Regions from separate parts of the Xenorhabdus sp. TS4 genome, predicted to be linked through region 3. Evidence: riboswitches for the same ligand, from Rfam matches in the RefSeq annotation. Region 3 holds a riboswitch; each other region holds the start of a gene.
The links. Region 3 has a riboswitch for thiamine pyrophosphate ahead of thiB (thiamine ABC transporter substrate binding subunit). Riboswitches for the same ligand answer to the same signal wherever they lie in the genome.
Positions count from the first base shown of each region.

Region 1: another riboswitch for thiamine pyrophosphate. It lies ahead of thiC (phosphomethylpyrimidine synthase ThiC); the one in region 3 lies ahead of thiB (thiamine ABC transporter substrate binding subunit).
Region 2: another riboswitch for thiamine pyrophosphate. It lies ahead of thiD (bifunctional hydroxymethylpyrimidine kinase/phosphomethylpyrimidine kinase); the one in region 3 lies ahead of thiB (thiamine ABC transporter substrate binding subunit).

Region 1 covers NZ_NKHQ01000001.1:61,342-66,734, reverse strand. Annotated here, with positions in the region: gene thiE (thiamine phosphate synthase) at 1-433, opposite strand, end outside; gene thiC (phosphomethylpyrimidine synthase ThiC) at 417-2,393, opposite strand; TPP riboswitch at 2,541-2,665, opposite strand; gene Xets_RS00215 (HAD family phosphatase) at 2,736-3,398, opposite strand; gene nudC (NAD(+) diphosphatase) at 3,554-4,321, shown strand; gene hemE (uroporphyrinogen decarboxylase) at 4,428-5,393, shown strand, end outside.
Region 2 covers NZ_NKHQ01000082.1:55,295-60,687, reverse strand. Annotated here, with positions in the region: gene Xets_RS28760 (PhoP/PhoQ regulator MgrB) at 180-335, shown strand; gene Xets_RS18200 (amino acid permease) at 644-2,008, shown strand; gene cspC (cold shock-like protein CspC) at 2,805-3,014, shown strand; TPP riboswitch at 3,139-3,231, shown strand; gene thiD (bifunctional hydroxymethylpyrimidine kinase/phosphomethylpyrimidine kinase) at 3,275-4,072, shown strand; gene fbaB (class I fructose-bisphosphate aldolase) at 4,130-5,179, opposite strand.
Region 3 covers NZ_NKHQ01000005.1:60,038-65,430, reverse strand. Annotated here, with positions in the region: gene ptsP (phosphoenolpyruvate--protein phosphotransferase) at 1-860, opposite strand, end outside; gene rppH (RNA pyrophosphohydrolase) at 870-1,400, opposite strand; TPP riboswitch at 1,523-1,627, shown strand; gene thiB (thiamine ABC transporter substrate binding subunit) at 1,762-2,775, shown strand; gene thiP (thiamine/thiamine pyrophosphate ABC transporter permease ThiP) at 2,751-4,355, shown strand; gene thiQ (thiamine ABC transporter ATP-binding protein ThiQ) at 4,348-5,043, shown strand; partial or broken gene Xets_RS03825 (transposase) at 5,372-5,393, shown strand, end outside.

The DNA.
Region 1 (5,393 bases), on a different contig from region 3:
TGGTGGTGGGGAAAATATGCCCTAACGCGATATAAGAGGGGCGCAGGGATTTTGCCCGCGCCAGTTCTTGTTGATCGTGAGTAGAAATTCCCAGACGCAATCCGGCTTGCTGGATGGCATTGAGATCGGCGATATCGAGGTCTTCCTGCCCCAAATGAACGCCATAGGCCTGATGCTTGATTGCCAGACGCCAATAATCATTAATGAACAAACGGGCGTTATATTGGCGACCAAGCGCGATGGCGGATTGAATATCCTTCTCTGCTTGTTCTTCAGACAGGTCTTTGATGCGCAATTGCAGGGTTCTGACACCGGCTTCCAGTAATCGCTCAATCCACATTAGGGAATCCACAACCGGATAGAGTCCCAACCTATGCACTGTTGGAGCAAAAGGGGTTTGTGGGAGTGTTGGAATATCAGGCTGATTTTTCATGCACCACCTCCTCCGCACTGTGATAGAGTTCGCTGCCACGGGAACGGAATTCTTCTGACATCTGTTCCATACCTGCTTTCTGTTCTAGTTTTGCTGCATAATCTCGCACGTCTTGTGTGATTTTCATTGAACAGAACTTTGGTCCACACATGGAACAGAAGTGGGCAACTTTGCCGGATTCCTGTGGTAAGGTTTCATCGTGATAAGCGCGAGCGGTGTCAGGATCAAGCGCCAGATTGAATTGATCTTCCCAACGGAATTCAAAGCGCGCTTTCGACATGGCATTGTCACGGATTTGTGCACCCGGATGGCCTTTGGCGAGATCAGCCGCATGTGCCGCGATTTTGTAAGTAATCAGGCCTTGTTTGACATCTTCCTTGTTGGGCAGACCGAGGTGCTCTTTGGGAGTGACATAACACAGCATGGCACAGCCAAACCAGCCAATCATGGCGGCGCCGATGCCAGAGGTGAAATGGTCATAACCAGGGGCGATATCAGTCGTCAGTGGCCCTAATGTATAAAATGGGGCTTCGTGACAATGCTCCAGCTCTTCCGTCATATTACGGCGGATAAGTTGCATTGGGATATGCCCTGGCCCTTCAATCATGACCTGAACATCGTATTCCCATGCGATTTTAGTCAGCTCACCGAGGGTATACAGTTCTGAAAATTGGGCTTCGTCATTGGCATCCTGAATTGAGCCAGGACGCAATCCATCCCCCAAAGAGAGGGAGACGTCATAGGCTGCACAAATTTCACAAATTTCGCGGAAGTGGGTATAGAGGAAATTTTCTTTATGATGGGAAAGGCACCATTTCGCCATAATTGAGCCGCCACGGGAAACAATACCTGTCAGGCGCTTAGCGGTCATTGGTACATAACGCAGCAGTACACCAGCATGAATAGTAAAATAATCTACGCCTTGTTCGGCTTGTTCCAGTAAAGTGTCGCGGAACATTTCCCATGTCAGGTTTTCTGCGATGCCGTTAACCTTTTCCAGTGCCTGATAAATCGGGACAGTACCAATGGGAACCGGACTATTGCGCAGTATCCATTCGCGGGTTTCGTGGATGTAGCGTCCGGTGGAGAGATCCATCACTGTATCTGCACCCCAGCGGGTAGACCAAATCAGTTTTTCCACCTCTTCTTCAATGGATGATGTGACGGAGGAATTACCGATATTGGCGTTCACTTTCACTAAGAAATTACGACCAATAATCATCGGCTCAGATTCAGGATGATTAATGTTGGCGGGAATAATCGCGCGGCCGGCAGCCACTTCTTGGCGGACAAATTCTGGTGTGATGTTTTCCGGTAAGTTAGCACCGAAATTTTGCCCTGCATGTTGCTGGCGCAAGATTTCACTGTGAATACGTTCACGCCCCATATTTTCGCGTAGTGCGATAAATTCCATTTCTGGTGTGATGATCCCTTGGCGTGCATAGTGCAACTGGGTAACCCGTTTGCCCGATTTGGCTTTTAGTGGATGCGGGCGATGATGAAAGCGCAGGTGATCTAGTCCGGCATCAGTAAGGCGCTGTTGCGTGAAATCGGAGCTGAGAACCGAAACAGGCTCGCTATCATTGCGTTCATCAATCCACGGTTGGCGGCGTTTAGGTAAGCCTTTCTCGACATCCAGTATGGCCGCCGGATCGCCGTAAGCGCCAGAAGTGTCATAAACGGGAACGGGTTCGTTTTCCTCAAATTGGGGATTTTCTTTTGTGCCACCAATGAGTGTAGGAGAAAGTTGGATCTCACGCATAGGTACTTGAATATCTTGACGTGAGCCTTCAAGGTAAATGCGATTTGAATTGGGAAAAGTGATCCCTTGAACGGAATGGATAAATGTTTGTGCCGCATCTCTTTGAGCCTTACGGGGCCGTGCTGGCTGGATTTTAGGCGAGATATCAGCCGTTGGAATAACAGTATCCGAAATAACGATATTGTTGGACTTAGACATAGCAAATTCCTGACTGTGTTATCGCCTGTCTCATTGTTGAGCAGGCTTAAGTTGAGAAAATTGCTTGTCTGGAGCTCGCAGGGAGTAATGGTTGGTGCTGATTGGTATCTGTACATGTATTTGCATAGATGTACGATGACTGGCAGCGGGGTGATTACTCTTGTTCCCTTCGCGGGTATTAGCCCGATCAGGTTCTGCGGATCCCGAATTAACGGTCTCAGCCTGTGTCCATCGTGATATACGTTGAACGCTAGGCACTCCGACAAGAAAAAACACCCCAAAGTATAAAGGGGATTGTGAAAACTACAACCCCCGTTTTGGGGAACAGCACACTAAATTATTTTATAAAACCCACTTCAACTGTTTCCAACCGCGTATTTCAGCTTCTGATTGCAATTTATTATCTGCGTTAATAGTAAAGACTTCGTCAGCAAATAAACACATTGGCAAGTCATTTATGGAATCGGTATAAAATGAGATATGTTGTGGGGATAAGTTTTGTTCTTCAAGCCATTGTTGCAGGCGGGCAACTTTGCCTTCACGGAAGGTTACAATTCCCTGAATATCGCCAGTATAGCACCCCGCTTTCATTACCATATCAATACCCATTGCTGTCTGGATGCCAAATGCAGCCGCGATTTTTTTAACTATGAAAGAAACGGTAGCGGAAATAATAATGATTGGGATGTTCTGCTGTTGGTAAATAGCCAATTGTTTTTTGGCGGCAGGATAAAAAATGGGTTTGATTTTGGTTTCCACAAAATCGGCCAACCAGATATCTATTTGTTCAGCAGGAATTTGTTGGAGTGCCTGTAAACTGAAAGCCAGATATTTCTGCATATCCAGCTTACCCGCACAGTAATCAGATATCATTTTTTGATCTGCTTCGATAAAACGAGGATCGGTAATAATTCTTTTTTCCCATAGATATTCCGTCCAAAGGCGGCCGGAATCCCCACAAATCAGTGTTTCATCCAGATCAAATACAGCGATTTTCTTTGACATTACTGTGATTCCTAATTGAAGAAGGGTATTCAGAAACAGGGTTAATATAACAAGATTGAAGACGAAATAAGATAAAAAGGCGTATGCTTTGTTTGTAGTGATTTTGGGCAAAGTATCATGGGAATAATGACATAACCAATGATGGAACAGATATTATGCAACAAAAACTGATAGGTAGAGAACAAGGCTGGTGGATTGTCAGTCTTGAAAATCGGGTTTGGCTACCACAAGGGGAGTTACCTTTAGGTACGGCCAATCAGTGGTCATTGCAAGGTCAGATAGCACAACCCATCGGTGAGTGGTTAGGGGAAACGGTTTGGTTGGTTCGTCAGAAAATGGCTTCAGATATGTCCTCTCCCCGTTTACTTGCTGATCGGGATGCTAAGTTATTTCAGTTGGTCGGGCGTGGGGTGCAATTGGCTGAGTTTTATCGGTCACATCACTATTGTGGTTATTGTGGTCATGAGATGCAGCATAGTCAGCGTGAATGGGCCTGTTTGTGCAACCATTGCCATGAACATTACTATCCACAAATTGCACCCAGCATCATTGTCGGCATTCGCCGTGACGACCATATCTTGCTGGCACAACATCAGCGTCATCGCAATGGGATTCATACAGTGCTGGCCGGTTTTGTTGAAGTGGGAGAAACTCTGGAAGAGGCTGTGCATCGTGAAGTGATGGAGGAGAGCGGGATTAAGATCCGTAACTTGCGCTATGTCGCCTCCCAGCCGTGGCCTTTCCCGAATTCATTGATGGTGGGTTTTCTGGCCGATTATGAGAGCGGTGAAATCAATATTGACCCCATCGAACTTATCAGTGCAGGTTGGTATCGTTATGATAATCTTCCCTTGATTCCTCCCCCTGATACGATTGCTCGCCGTTTAATTGAAGATACGGTTGCGTTATGCCGTCATCAGTAATCATCACGTTATTGGAGGTTATGCCAGAAGTTCAAATTCAGGCATGTTAAACTGCGCCAGTTTTCTCGTCTGTTTGTCGTGCATAAATTAATCAAGGGAGCTTGCCATGAATGAGTTGAAAAACGACCGCTATCTGCGTGCCTTATTGCGTCAGCCCGTCGATATCACACCGGTATGGATGATGCGTCAGGCCGGTCGATATTTACCTGAATATAAAGCTACGCGTCAGGCGGCGGGAGATTTCATCTCGTTATGTAAAAACACCGAATTGGCTTGTGAAGTTACTCTCCAGCCCTTACGCCGCTTTCCACTGGATGCAGCTATCCTGTTTTCTGATATTTTGACTATTCCTGATGCGATGGGATTAGGGCTGTATTTTGAAACGGGAGAAGGGCCACGTTTTCATTCTCCGATTCAGAATCATGCTGATGTAGAAAAATTGCCTGTGCCTGATCCCGAACTGGAGTTAGGCTATGTTATGGATGCAGTGCGGGTTATCCGTAAAGCATTGGCAGGGCAAGTTCCTTTGATCGGTTTTTCTGGTAGCCCGTGGACATTGGCCACATATATGGTTGAAGGCGGAAGCAGCAAGGCTTTCACCAAAATTAAAGCCATGATGTATACGGCGCCTGCTACATTGCATATGTTACTGGATAAATTGGCAAACAGCGTTATTCTATATCTGAATGCGCAAATAAAAACCGGCGCTCAATCTGTCATGATTTTCGATACTTGGGGTGGGGTTTTGTCTCATCGCGATTATCTGGCGTTTTCCCTGCAATATATGCATAAAATTGTTGATGGTTTGATCCGCGAACATGAAGGACGCCGTGTACCTGTTACTCTGTTCACCAAAGGGGGAGGGCAGTGGCTTGAGGCGATGGCGGCGACAGGATGTGATGCACTGGGTTTGGATTGGACAACGAATATTGCTGATGCACGTCGGCGCGTTGGAGATAAGGTCGCCTTGCAGGGTAATATGGATCCATCCATGCTATATGCCCAACCCGCACGAATTGAAAAAGAAGTTTCGACAATTTTACAAGATTTTGGTGTGGGCAGTGGGCATGTT
Region 2 (5,393 bases), on a different contig from region 3:
TTTAAATTGGTTGAAGGTTGGGGAAGTATACACAACTTCTTTTCAAGATGACAAAACCCATCATTAATAGGGGGTACAGTGATTAGATAAAAAACTTTAATACACTATTATCAGTCTATCATATGATAACCTCCTATAATATTTTATTATAAAGTTAACTACAATGAAATAATCCTAAGGTGACCTCATTGAATACTAAAAAAATCCTTTTAGCTCTGTGCTTGATATTGATATGTTTGTTTTTGTATTTGTTAGCGTTGGACGTACACTGTGAGCAAGGTAATGATGTGTTCGAATTAGGTGTTTGTTCCATCACCCGATACTTACCTTTTTGACATTCAATCAACCATTATTCTGCCTGCATGTGTGTTAATATGTATTTGCAGTATTCATTCTTTGTAAATGGTGTTTTAATATCCACCTGATACGAAATAACAAACACAATACTGCGTTAAATTAGTAAATAACTCAATCACATATAATATGTTGAAGGAATTATGTTGAGGAAATTTGAACTCGGCAGATTTTGCGCAATTTGAGAAGAGTAGGAGAATTTCTGGCTCTATTCAGGTACAAAGATTCAAAACAACAAATAAAACAACTTTAATGAGACGGATTCTAAGCATCATAAAAAGAGGATTAGATGGCAGAACAACAAGAACAACAATCTACGCTTAAGCGTGGTTTAAAGAACAGGCATATTCAGCTTATTGCTCTCGGCGGTGCAGTAGGAACGGGGTTATTTTTAGGTATTGCCCAAACCATTAAAATGGCAGGGCCTTCAGTGCTTCTTGGGTATGCGCTCGGCGGATTTATCGCATTTTTAATTATGCGCCAACTGGGCGAAATGGTTGTTGAAGAGCCAGTCGCAGGGTCATTTAGCCACTTTGCTTATAAATATTGGGGAAATTTTGCCGGTTTTCTATCAGGCTGGAATTATTGGGCAATGTTTATTTTGGTTGGAATGGCAGAATTAACGGCTGTTGGTATGTATATCCAGTATTGGTGGCCGGAAGTTCCAACATGGGTTTCTGCCGCAATATTCTTTGTACTGATCAATCTCGTCAATCTAATTAATGTTCGGTTATATGGTGAGACCGAATTTTGGTTCTCTATCATTAAAGTCAGTGCTATCGTCGGGATGATTATCTTTGGGAGTTATTTGCTGATTAGCGGTAATGGTGGCCCACAGGCAAGTATCACCAACTTGTGGCAGCAGGGCGGCTTTATGCCAAATGGGTTTTCTGGCTTGATTATGGCGCTGGCTGTGATCATGTTTTCATTTGGTGGCCTGGAAATGGTAGGCATTACCGCAGCAGAAGCAGAAAATCCTGAGAAAAATATTCCAAAAGCCACTAACCAGGTTGTTTATCGCATCTTGCTGTTCTATATCGGTTCATTGGCTATTTTGCTGTCGTTGTATCCGTGGGAGAAGGTGGTAGAAGGCGGTAGCCCATTCGTTTTGATTTTCCATGATCTGGATAACTTCTGGGTAGCGAATGTGCTGAATGTGGTGGTACTAACGGCGGCGTTGTCTGTTTATAACAGTGGTGTGTATTGTAATAGCCGGATGTTGTATGGTTTGGCTAAACAAGGTAATGCGCCTCATGCACTCACAAAAGTTAACAAACGCAATGTACCTGTCTTGTCTATTGGTTTATCAGCGCTGGCAACATCAATTGGTGTATTAATTAACTATGTTATACCCGGTAAGGCATTTGAGTTGCTAATGGCATTAGTGGTAACAACACTGGTCATTAACTGGATTATGATTTGTTGTGCTCATTTGAAATTCCGTTCAGCTAAAGATAAAGAAGGTGTCAAGACGAAATTTCAGGCACTGTGGTATCCATTTGGAAACTATCTGTGTTTAGTATTCCTGGCATTCATTCTCATCATTATTCTAATGATGCCACCAATTCGTATTTCAGTTATCTTGATGCCATTTTGGATTGGTGTCTTATGGATTGGTTATTTGATTGTTCGCTCAAAAAAGGCTAAGAGATAAGCAGATTAGTTGCCAATCCATGCCATGCTTTTTCAGCCGAGTATATTATGCCCGGCTGATTGTTATTGTCAGTGCTAAATAATACATTACCGTTATTTTATGTAACTAAACGCCATTATCTGGTGAATTCCATTTTTAATAAAATATTATTTCTGTATTTTCTCCATAATTCAGAATAAGAGTGTTTATACTCTTTTTTGGGCAATGTAGTTTCATTTTAGACTCTAACAACTCCAGCAAAATGTACTTTATGAGATTAATAAATCGTATGAGAAAGATCATATGGATGAATAGTAAAAAATCATCCTACAAATATTATAATTGAATAATATTTAATAAATGATAAACAAAAAGTAAGTTGGTTACATGTAAAACGACTATATTGTCTGTTCAAAAATAATAAGTGAAATTAGCTATAATTTTTATAGTTATCTAAAATGAATTTTGCATAACGATAACTCTCTGGTCTACACCATAATAGATATGGAAAACAGTATTATGTATTAGTCTTATTAAAGGTATTTATTGGAGTGAACTTTTCTTTTTATGTGAATTCATGAGGTTATGTGACTTAAAAATTATTGAGTAATTTCAAATAAGAATAGAGATTAAGGATTTTAAATATGTGCGTTGGCTCGAGCACCTGAAAAAAATGGCTTGCGATTATATAAAGAGTATGTGATAAAACACATGGGTAAACGAAGTACTGTTCTGTTAATAAATAACAGCAACTAATACTGGTTTGTTTATTTTTATGCCAATAGGCTAATAAAGTGATTCAAAGGAAATTTTTGAAATGGCAAAAATCACTGGTACTGTGAAGTGGTTCAACGAGTCTAAAGGTTTTGGTTTTATTACTCCAACTAATGGTAGCAAAGATGTATTTGTACATTTTTCTGCAATTATGAAAGATGGATTTAAAACATTATCTGAAGGCCAACAAGTTGAGTTTGAAATTCAGGATGGCCCTAAAGGTCCTGCTGCTGCAAATGTCACAACTTTATAGTAATAAATTTAATTTGGCTGGTATCTAATTACTGGCTAAATCTATTTATCGTTAGTTTGGTTTTAATATCTGACGGTAACCTATTGCAAATATCACTCTATTGGAGTACTAATAGGGTGATTTTTATTTTGACTCGGGGCGTTCTTTACTGAACTGAGAAGTACCCGTATTACCTGATCTGGATAATGCCAGCGTAGGGAAGTCATGGTATCTCTTATTCCGATACCGCTTTTCTTTAGCTGGTGGTAGGAATCACCATAATGAGAATTAACTCACTGACTATCGCAGGAACCGATCCTAGCGGTGGTGCCGGCATCCAGGCCGATTTAAAAACCTTTTCCGCGCTTGGGGCTTACGGTACGACAGTTGTTACTGCGTTGGTTGCACAAAATACACTGGGCGTACAATCCGTTTATGAGCTTGATCCCCTTTTTGTTGCTGCTCAGTTAGAATCAGTACTTTCAGATGTCAGGATAGACAGCACCAAAATTGGTATGTTGTTGAATGCAGCCAATATCGCTGTAATAGCAGAGTCGTTTCATCGTTATCCTATTCCCTACATTGTATTGGATACAGTCATGGTGGCGAAAAGCGGTGATCCCTTGTTATCACCGGAGGCCATTACCGCAATGGTAGAGCAATTGCTGCCACTTGTTTCTCTGATCACCCCTAATTTGCCGGAAGCGGCAGCCATATTGAACAGTGATCTTGCTAATACTGAAGATGAAATGTTACAGCAGGGCAGAGCATTACGTTCAATGGGATGTCAGGCGGTTTTATTGAAAGGCGGACATTTGAATAATGAGGAAAGCCCGGATTGGCTTTTTACCCCGGAAGGGGAGTGGCGTTTTACCGCACCCAGAATAAATACATGGCATACTCATGGGACTGGTTGTACTTTATCTGCGGCACTTACTGCATTGCGTCCACGTTATTCTGATTGGCAAAGTACGTTACCGGTTGCCAAAACATATTTACAAAATGCGCTGATACAGGCGGATAGTTTGCAAGTTGGTCATGGCATTGGACCCGTCCACCATTTTCATCAATGGTGGTGAATTTTTGGATAATGGGGATGCAGAGATCCCCATTTTGAACGTACTAAATCTAATTGATTAGGCGATGGTAATTTTCTTATCGAGATAAACATCCTGTACGGAGTGGATTAACTCAACGCCCTCTTTCATCGATTTCTTGAACGCCTTGCGGCCAAGGATCAATCCCATCCCTCCGGCACGTTTATTGATAACGGCAGTGCGGACAGAATCACTTAAGTCATTGTTCCCAGAAGCACCACCTGAATTGATTAATCCAGCGCGTCCCATATAACAGTTAGCAATTTGATAACGAACGAGATCAATCGGATGTTCGGTGGTCAAATTGCTATAGACGCGTTTATCCGTATGCCCAAATCCAATAGCAGTATAACCACCATTAGTTTCAGCCATTTTTTGTTTAACGATATCGGCCCCGATCGTTGCAGCCAGGTGATTTGCCTGGCCGGTTAAATCGGCGCTGGTGTGGTAATCAACCCCATCTTTCTTGAAAGCGGAATTACGCAGATAAGCCCACAACACAGTGACCATGCCGAGTTCGTGAGCACGTTCAAAGGCGGCTGAAATTTCTTCTATTTGGCGGCGTGATTCGGGCGATCCATAATAGATTGTTGCACCTACCGCAACTGCACCCATGTTAAATGCCTGTTCGACACTGGCATACAAAGTTTGATCATATTGGGCGGGATAGGTCAAAGTTTCATTGTGATTAAGCTTAACCAGAAACGGGATCTTATGAGCATAACGGCGAGAAACAGACGCCAGGACACCGTAAGTAGAAGCAACACAATTACAGCCTGCCTCAATCGCCAGTTCAACGATATTTTTGGGATCAAAATAGAGAGGATTGGTAGCGAAAGAAGCGCTGGCGGAATGTTCAACCCCCTGATCTACTGGCAAAATTGAGAGATAACCCGTACCGGCCAAGCGTCCATGATTCAATAAGGTTTGCATGGAGCGAAGAACAGTATTGGGGCGGTTATTTTCGAGCATGACTCTATCAACGAAATCTGTACCTGGAAGATAGAGATTTTCACGTGGAATGGTATTACATTGATGTTCCAATAAACTCTCTGCGTCTTTTCCTAACAACTTAACGATATCAGTCATGATTAACTCCAGTTTGCAAAAGGCGCTACTGATTGTTGTTTATATTTGAGCTGATCACAAGGCAAGTGGAGAGGGAAGCAGCAGTGGATCGCTTCAGTTAATACAAATATTGCTAAAATTTAACCATTTTATATGACTATAAAGTGAAATAATATTTATCTGGTGTGGTGATAAATATTGAAGTTATTCAGAAATTGGATAATTTGGTTTATTT
Region 3 (5,393 bases):
TGCAAACTGGCAAACTGTTCAGCATATTTTTCAATCACAGTTTTAATCGCCCATTCCGCCACAAAACCGTTATCAACGGCACAAAACAGATCCCGCTTGAGTTGAGGATCATTTAATAGATGGGAATAGAGATCAAAAATAGCGGCGCTTTCTTTCTGTGAACTGGCAGTAAAGCGCTTGCTGATACGACGGCATTCAGCGGTTGCTTCTTCAAGAGCCAAAGTCAGCCTGGAACGCTCAGCCTGATAATCCAGCGTCAATGCTTCAGTAACTTGTTCCAACAAAGGTTGGGAGCGATCTTGCCATCCCTGTGCCATAACAATGCCATTAGAAATAGCAAGCGCCTTAATACGGGTCTGACGATACTGGTCAAACAACCCTTTTGTTTGCGCCTGAGCGAGAACAGCAGCAAGCTGCATCGCCAATGTCACCATGAAAGATTCTTCACTTTCATTAAATAACCGTCGCTCATATTGCTGAACAACTAGTATTCCCTGCAATTGGCGACGATAAATAATCGGTACACCTAAAAAAGCCCGCAGACTTTCTTCTCTTACTTGGGGAATATATTTAAAACTGGGATGGTCACGGACATCAGCAAGATTAATTAATTCGGACAAACACCCAACTTGCCCCACAACGCCTTCATCAAAGGAGAGGCGAATTGCTTGCCCCTTGGGTTTTCTTAACCCCTTGGTTGCCATCAGGTAATAACATTGCCGTTGATGATCCGCCAAATAAATAGAACAGACATCCGTGTTCATTGCCAGACACGTTTCATTGACTAATAACTCAAGCGCTTCAGACAAATTAGCTGCCATCGCAACCTTTTCGACAATTTCCCGCAAGCGCATGAGCATAGCAATTACCTAATTTTTTCTACGACGATGTAAATAAGGTGAATGGAATAATGAAACCGGCTCCTGTGTTGACATCACAATAGAAGAGAATTCTTTCATCACACGGCGATATACATCTCGTTTAAAAGAAACGACCTGCCGGACAGGATACCAATAACTCACCCAGCGCCAACCATCAAACTCTGGTGTCTTACTGCGCTGCACATTAATATCCGCTTCATTACACAATAACTGCAATAAAAACCAACGTTGCTTTTGCCCGATACAAACAGGCTTTGTATCCCAACGCACCAAACGCTTGGGTAATTTGTAACGCAACCAACTCCGGGTTGAGGCAAGCACCCGTACATCTTTGCGATTTAAACCAACTTCTTCGAACAACTCGCGATACATCGCTTGCTCTGGTGATTCCCCTGGATTGATCCCCCCCTGAGGAAACTGCCAGGAATGCTGCCCATAACGGCGGGCCCACAGAACCTGCCCTTGGCGATTACAAATTACAATTCCTACATTCGGGCGGTAGCCATCATCATCGATCACCAGACTACCTCTCGGTATAACAAATTTAAAAAGATAGCTAATTGTTTCACACTCATCTCAAGCGGTAAACCTAAACCTCTATGATTAGACTTTGCAGACGTAGCCGAAATCTCTACAATACCGCCATCTCAACGGGGTGCGGCTGTCGCAAAACAGTATTGCTGAGAACAAACCCGTCGAACCTGAACCGGTTAGTACCGTCGTAGGGATTTGAGACGCTAATCATTGATATAACAGATGTCATTTTCATTTAGCATCTTCTCAGATCCTTTGCTATCTGCTAATAACAAACATTAGTCATTAATGTATATAATCATCAATATTTTTTAACTATTGATATATGCAACTATAGGAGAGCAAAGTGTTTACGAAATTATTTTCCAGCTTTATGGCTATCAGCCTGCTGTCTCTTTCTACCAGTGTCTTTGCTCAGACAGCTCAGACGAAACCTACCCTGACAGTTTATACTTATGATTCATTTGCCTCTGAATGGGGACCAGGGCCTGCCATCAAAAAAGCCTTTGAAGCAGAATGTGGCTGTGAACTGAAACTTGTTGCGTTGGAAGATGGTGTATCTTTGCTGAACCGTTTGAGGATGGAAGGCAAAAAAACACCCGCAGATATTATACTGGGGTTAGATAACAACCTGATTCAAGCCGCTCAGCAAACAGGGTTATTCACACCGAGTCACGTCGATACCTCAAAATTGAAATTACCCATCACATGGCACAACACGACGTTTATTCCTTACGATTACGGTTATTTTGCCTTTATTTACAACAAAAATACCCTGCCTCATCCACCCAAAAGTATGGATGAATTAATCAATAGCCACCAGAATTGGAAGATTATTTACCAAGACCCACGCACCAGCACGCCAGGCTTAGGACTACTGCTCTGGATACAGGAACTCTATGGCGACAAAGCCGTTCAGGAGTGGCAAAAAGTTTCCAAAAAGACACTCACCGTCACTAAAGGCTGGAGTGAAGCCTATGGCCTGTTTCTGAAAGGTGAAGGTGATATGGTGCTGAGCTATACCACATCACCTGGCTATCACATTATGTCAGAGAAAAAAGATAACTACGCCGCCGCTATCTTCAAGGAAGGACATTATTTGCAGATTGAAGTGGCCGCTCAAGTGGCCTCAAGTAAACAGCCAGAACTGGCGCAAAAGTTTATGAATTTCATGCTCTCTCCGGCATTTCAGCAAGTCATTCCAACAACTCAATGGATGTATCCCGTTATTGATATCCCGTTGCCTGATGTTTTCAAACAACTTCCTGTTCCTGAGAAATCGCTGCAATTCAACGCAGATGATGTGGCAAAACACCGTACAAAATGGATCCGTACATGGCAAAGCGCTGTCAGCCGTTAATCGCGGGTTGGTTATTGCCGGGGGTTATTGCCTCCGGCCTGTTAATTATGGTTGCCCTGTCAGCATTCGGGACGCTGTGGTGCAATGCGCCTGAAAGCCATTGGCAGGAATTCTTGCATGACAGTTATCTCTGGCATGTCATTCGATTCACCTTCTGGCAGGCATTTCTATCTGCCGTCTTATCGGTAATACCCGCTATTTTTCTGGCGCGAGCACTTTACCGTCGCCATTTTCCCGGCAAGACACTATTTCTGCGCTTATGTGCCATGACATTAATTCTTCCTGTTTTGGTTGCTCTATTTGGCATTCTCACTGTTTATGGTCAGACTGGCTGGTTGGCTAATATTTCCCAATGGATAGGCGTTGAATATCGTTTTACACCTTATGGTCTACAAGGGATTTTACTGGCGCATATTTTCTTTAATATGCCAATGGCTACACGGTTATTGCTGCAATCTCTGGAGAGTATTGCCATTGAGCAGCGCCAACTTGCCGCTCAGCTCGGTATGAGCGAATGGCAACATTTCCGTTTTATTGAGTGGTCTTATCTGCGCCGCCAAATTTTACCGACGGGCGCACTGATTTTTATGCTGTGCTTTGCCAGTTTCGCGACGGTTCTTGCCCTCGGTGGTGGCCCAGCCGCAACGACCATTGAACTTGCTATTTATCAGGCTCTCAGCTACGACTACGATCTTGGTCATGCCGCCCTGCTTGCCTTGATACAACTTTTTTGTTGTCTCGGTTTGGTGCTCCTTAGCCAAAAACTTAAAGGCGCACTTTCCGTTGGTTATGGGCACCAACAACAATGGCGTAATCCACAGGATTCATGGCTGCAAAAATTATCTGATGGTTTACTGATTGGCATCGCGTTACTGCTATTAATTCCCCCTTTATTGGCGGTCATCGTTGATGGCCTGAACCGTGATATTTTTAATGTTTTAAGCCAAACAGCTTTATGGCAAGCCCTTACAACCTCCATCATCATTGCTCTGGGCGCAGGATTACTGTGTGTTATTCTCACCATGATGCTGCTATGGAGCAGCCGAGAATTACGCTTACGCCATTCCCCGCGATGGGGGCAAGCAATGGAAACCAGCGGATTGTTGATCCTTGCTATGCCAGGGATCGTTCTTGCCACAGGCTTTTTTCTCTTGCTGAACACAACCATTGGTATACCTCAATCACCTTACGGGCTGGTTATCCTGACCAACGCATTGATGGCGATCCCCTACGCGCTAAAAGTATTGGAAAACCCAATGCGCGATCTGGCAGAGCGTTATAATCCCCTATGCCACTCCCTCAATATTCAGGGAATGCACCGCCTGTATTGGATCGAGCTTAAGGCATTAAAAATTCCATTGGCACAGGCGTTGGCTTTCGCCTGTGTATTATCCATTGGCGATTTTGGTGTGATCGCCTTATTTGGCAATGAAGATTTCCGTACTTTGCCTTATTACCTTTCCCAACAAATTGGGGCATATCGCAGTCAGGATGGTGCCGTGACCGCATTTCTGTTGCTCCTGTTGTGTTTTGTTTTATTCACTGTGATTGAACGCTTACCGAGCCGACGCCATGATTAAACTTGAAAATGTCATTTATGCTTATGAACACCTTGCCATGCATTTTAATGTGAGCGTCAAAGCCGGAGAACGCATTGCAATCCTCGGCCCTAGTGGGGCAGGTAAAAGCACACTGTTAAGTTTAATCGCGGGTTTCCAGTTTCCAGCACAAGGTGATATCTGGTTGGATGACGAAAATCATACGCATACTTCACCTTCCAAGCGGCCGGTTTCGATGTTGTTTCAGGAAAATAACCTGTTTTCCCATTTAACTATCGCGCAAAATATTGGTTTAGGATTACACCCTGGCTTACGGTTAAATGCTGAACAAAAGCAAATGCTGCAACAAATTGCCTCTCAAGTGTCACTGGAAGAGTGTTTATCACGCCTGCCCGCGCAACTTTCTGGTGGACAACGCCAGCGGGCAGCGTTAGCACGTTGTTTAGTCCGCCATCAACCGATTTTATTGCTGGATGAACCCTTTTCGGCACTTGATCCGGCTTTACGCAATGAGATGCTGGAATTATTGGATCAAATATGCACCGAACAGCAAATGACTTTACTCATGGTGTCCCATAATCTTGAGGATGCAGCCAAAATCGCGCCACGCTCTTTGCTGATTGTGGATGGAAAAATTTATTATGATGGTGCGACGGCGAAGCTGGTGAGTGGCGAGGCTGCTGAGGCGGTGGTTTTGGGGATTGGTTGATGTTGATGTATAAACTATCCTCCTCCGAAAAATAATGAATATGGCTTATGGTTAAAGAAAAAATCCCAGCGCTGTGGCTGGGATCTTCTTTTAGTCAGCCTTCGTATTATCCCATTGATTAATAGTATAATATTTTTGATTTAATGAAGGCAGAAAGATCATGATAATCTGTCTGCCTTTTATTATGGGTATGACTAATCAGTTAGCTCAAAATACCATTCAATGAAGGAGTTAAAATCTTTCCATTGAGGTTTGAATTTTCCTTCGTAAAAATAGAGCATCTCTTGCCCTAACCCTATTTTTAGCACCTCTCCCGTTTTTCTATTATAGAAAAATCCATATTATTCTGG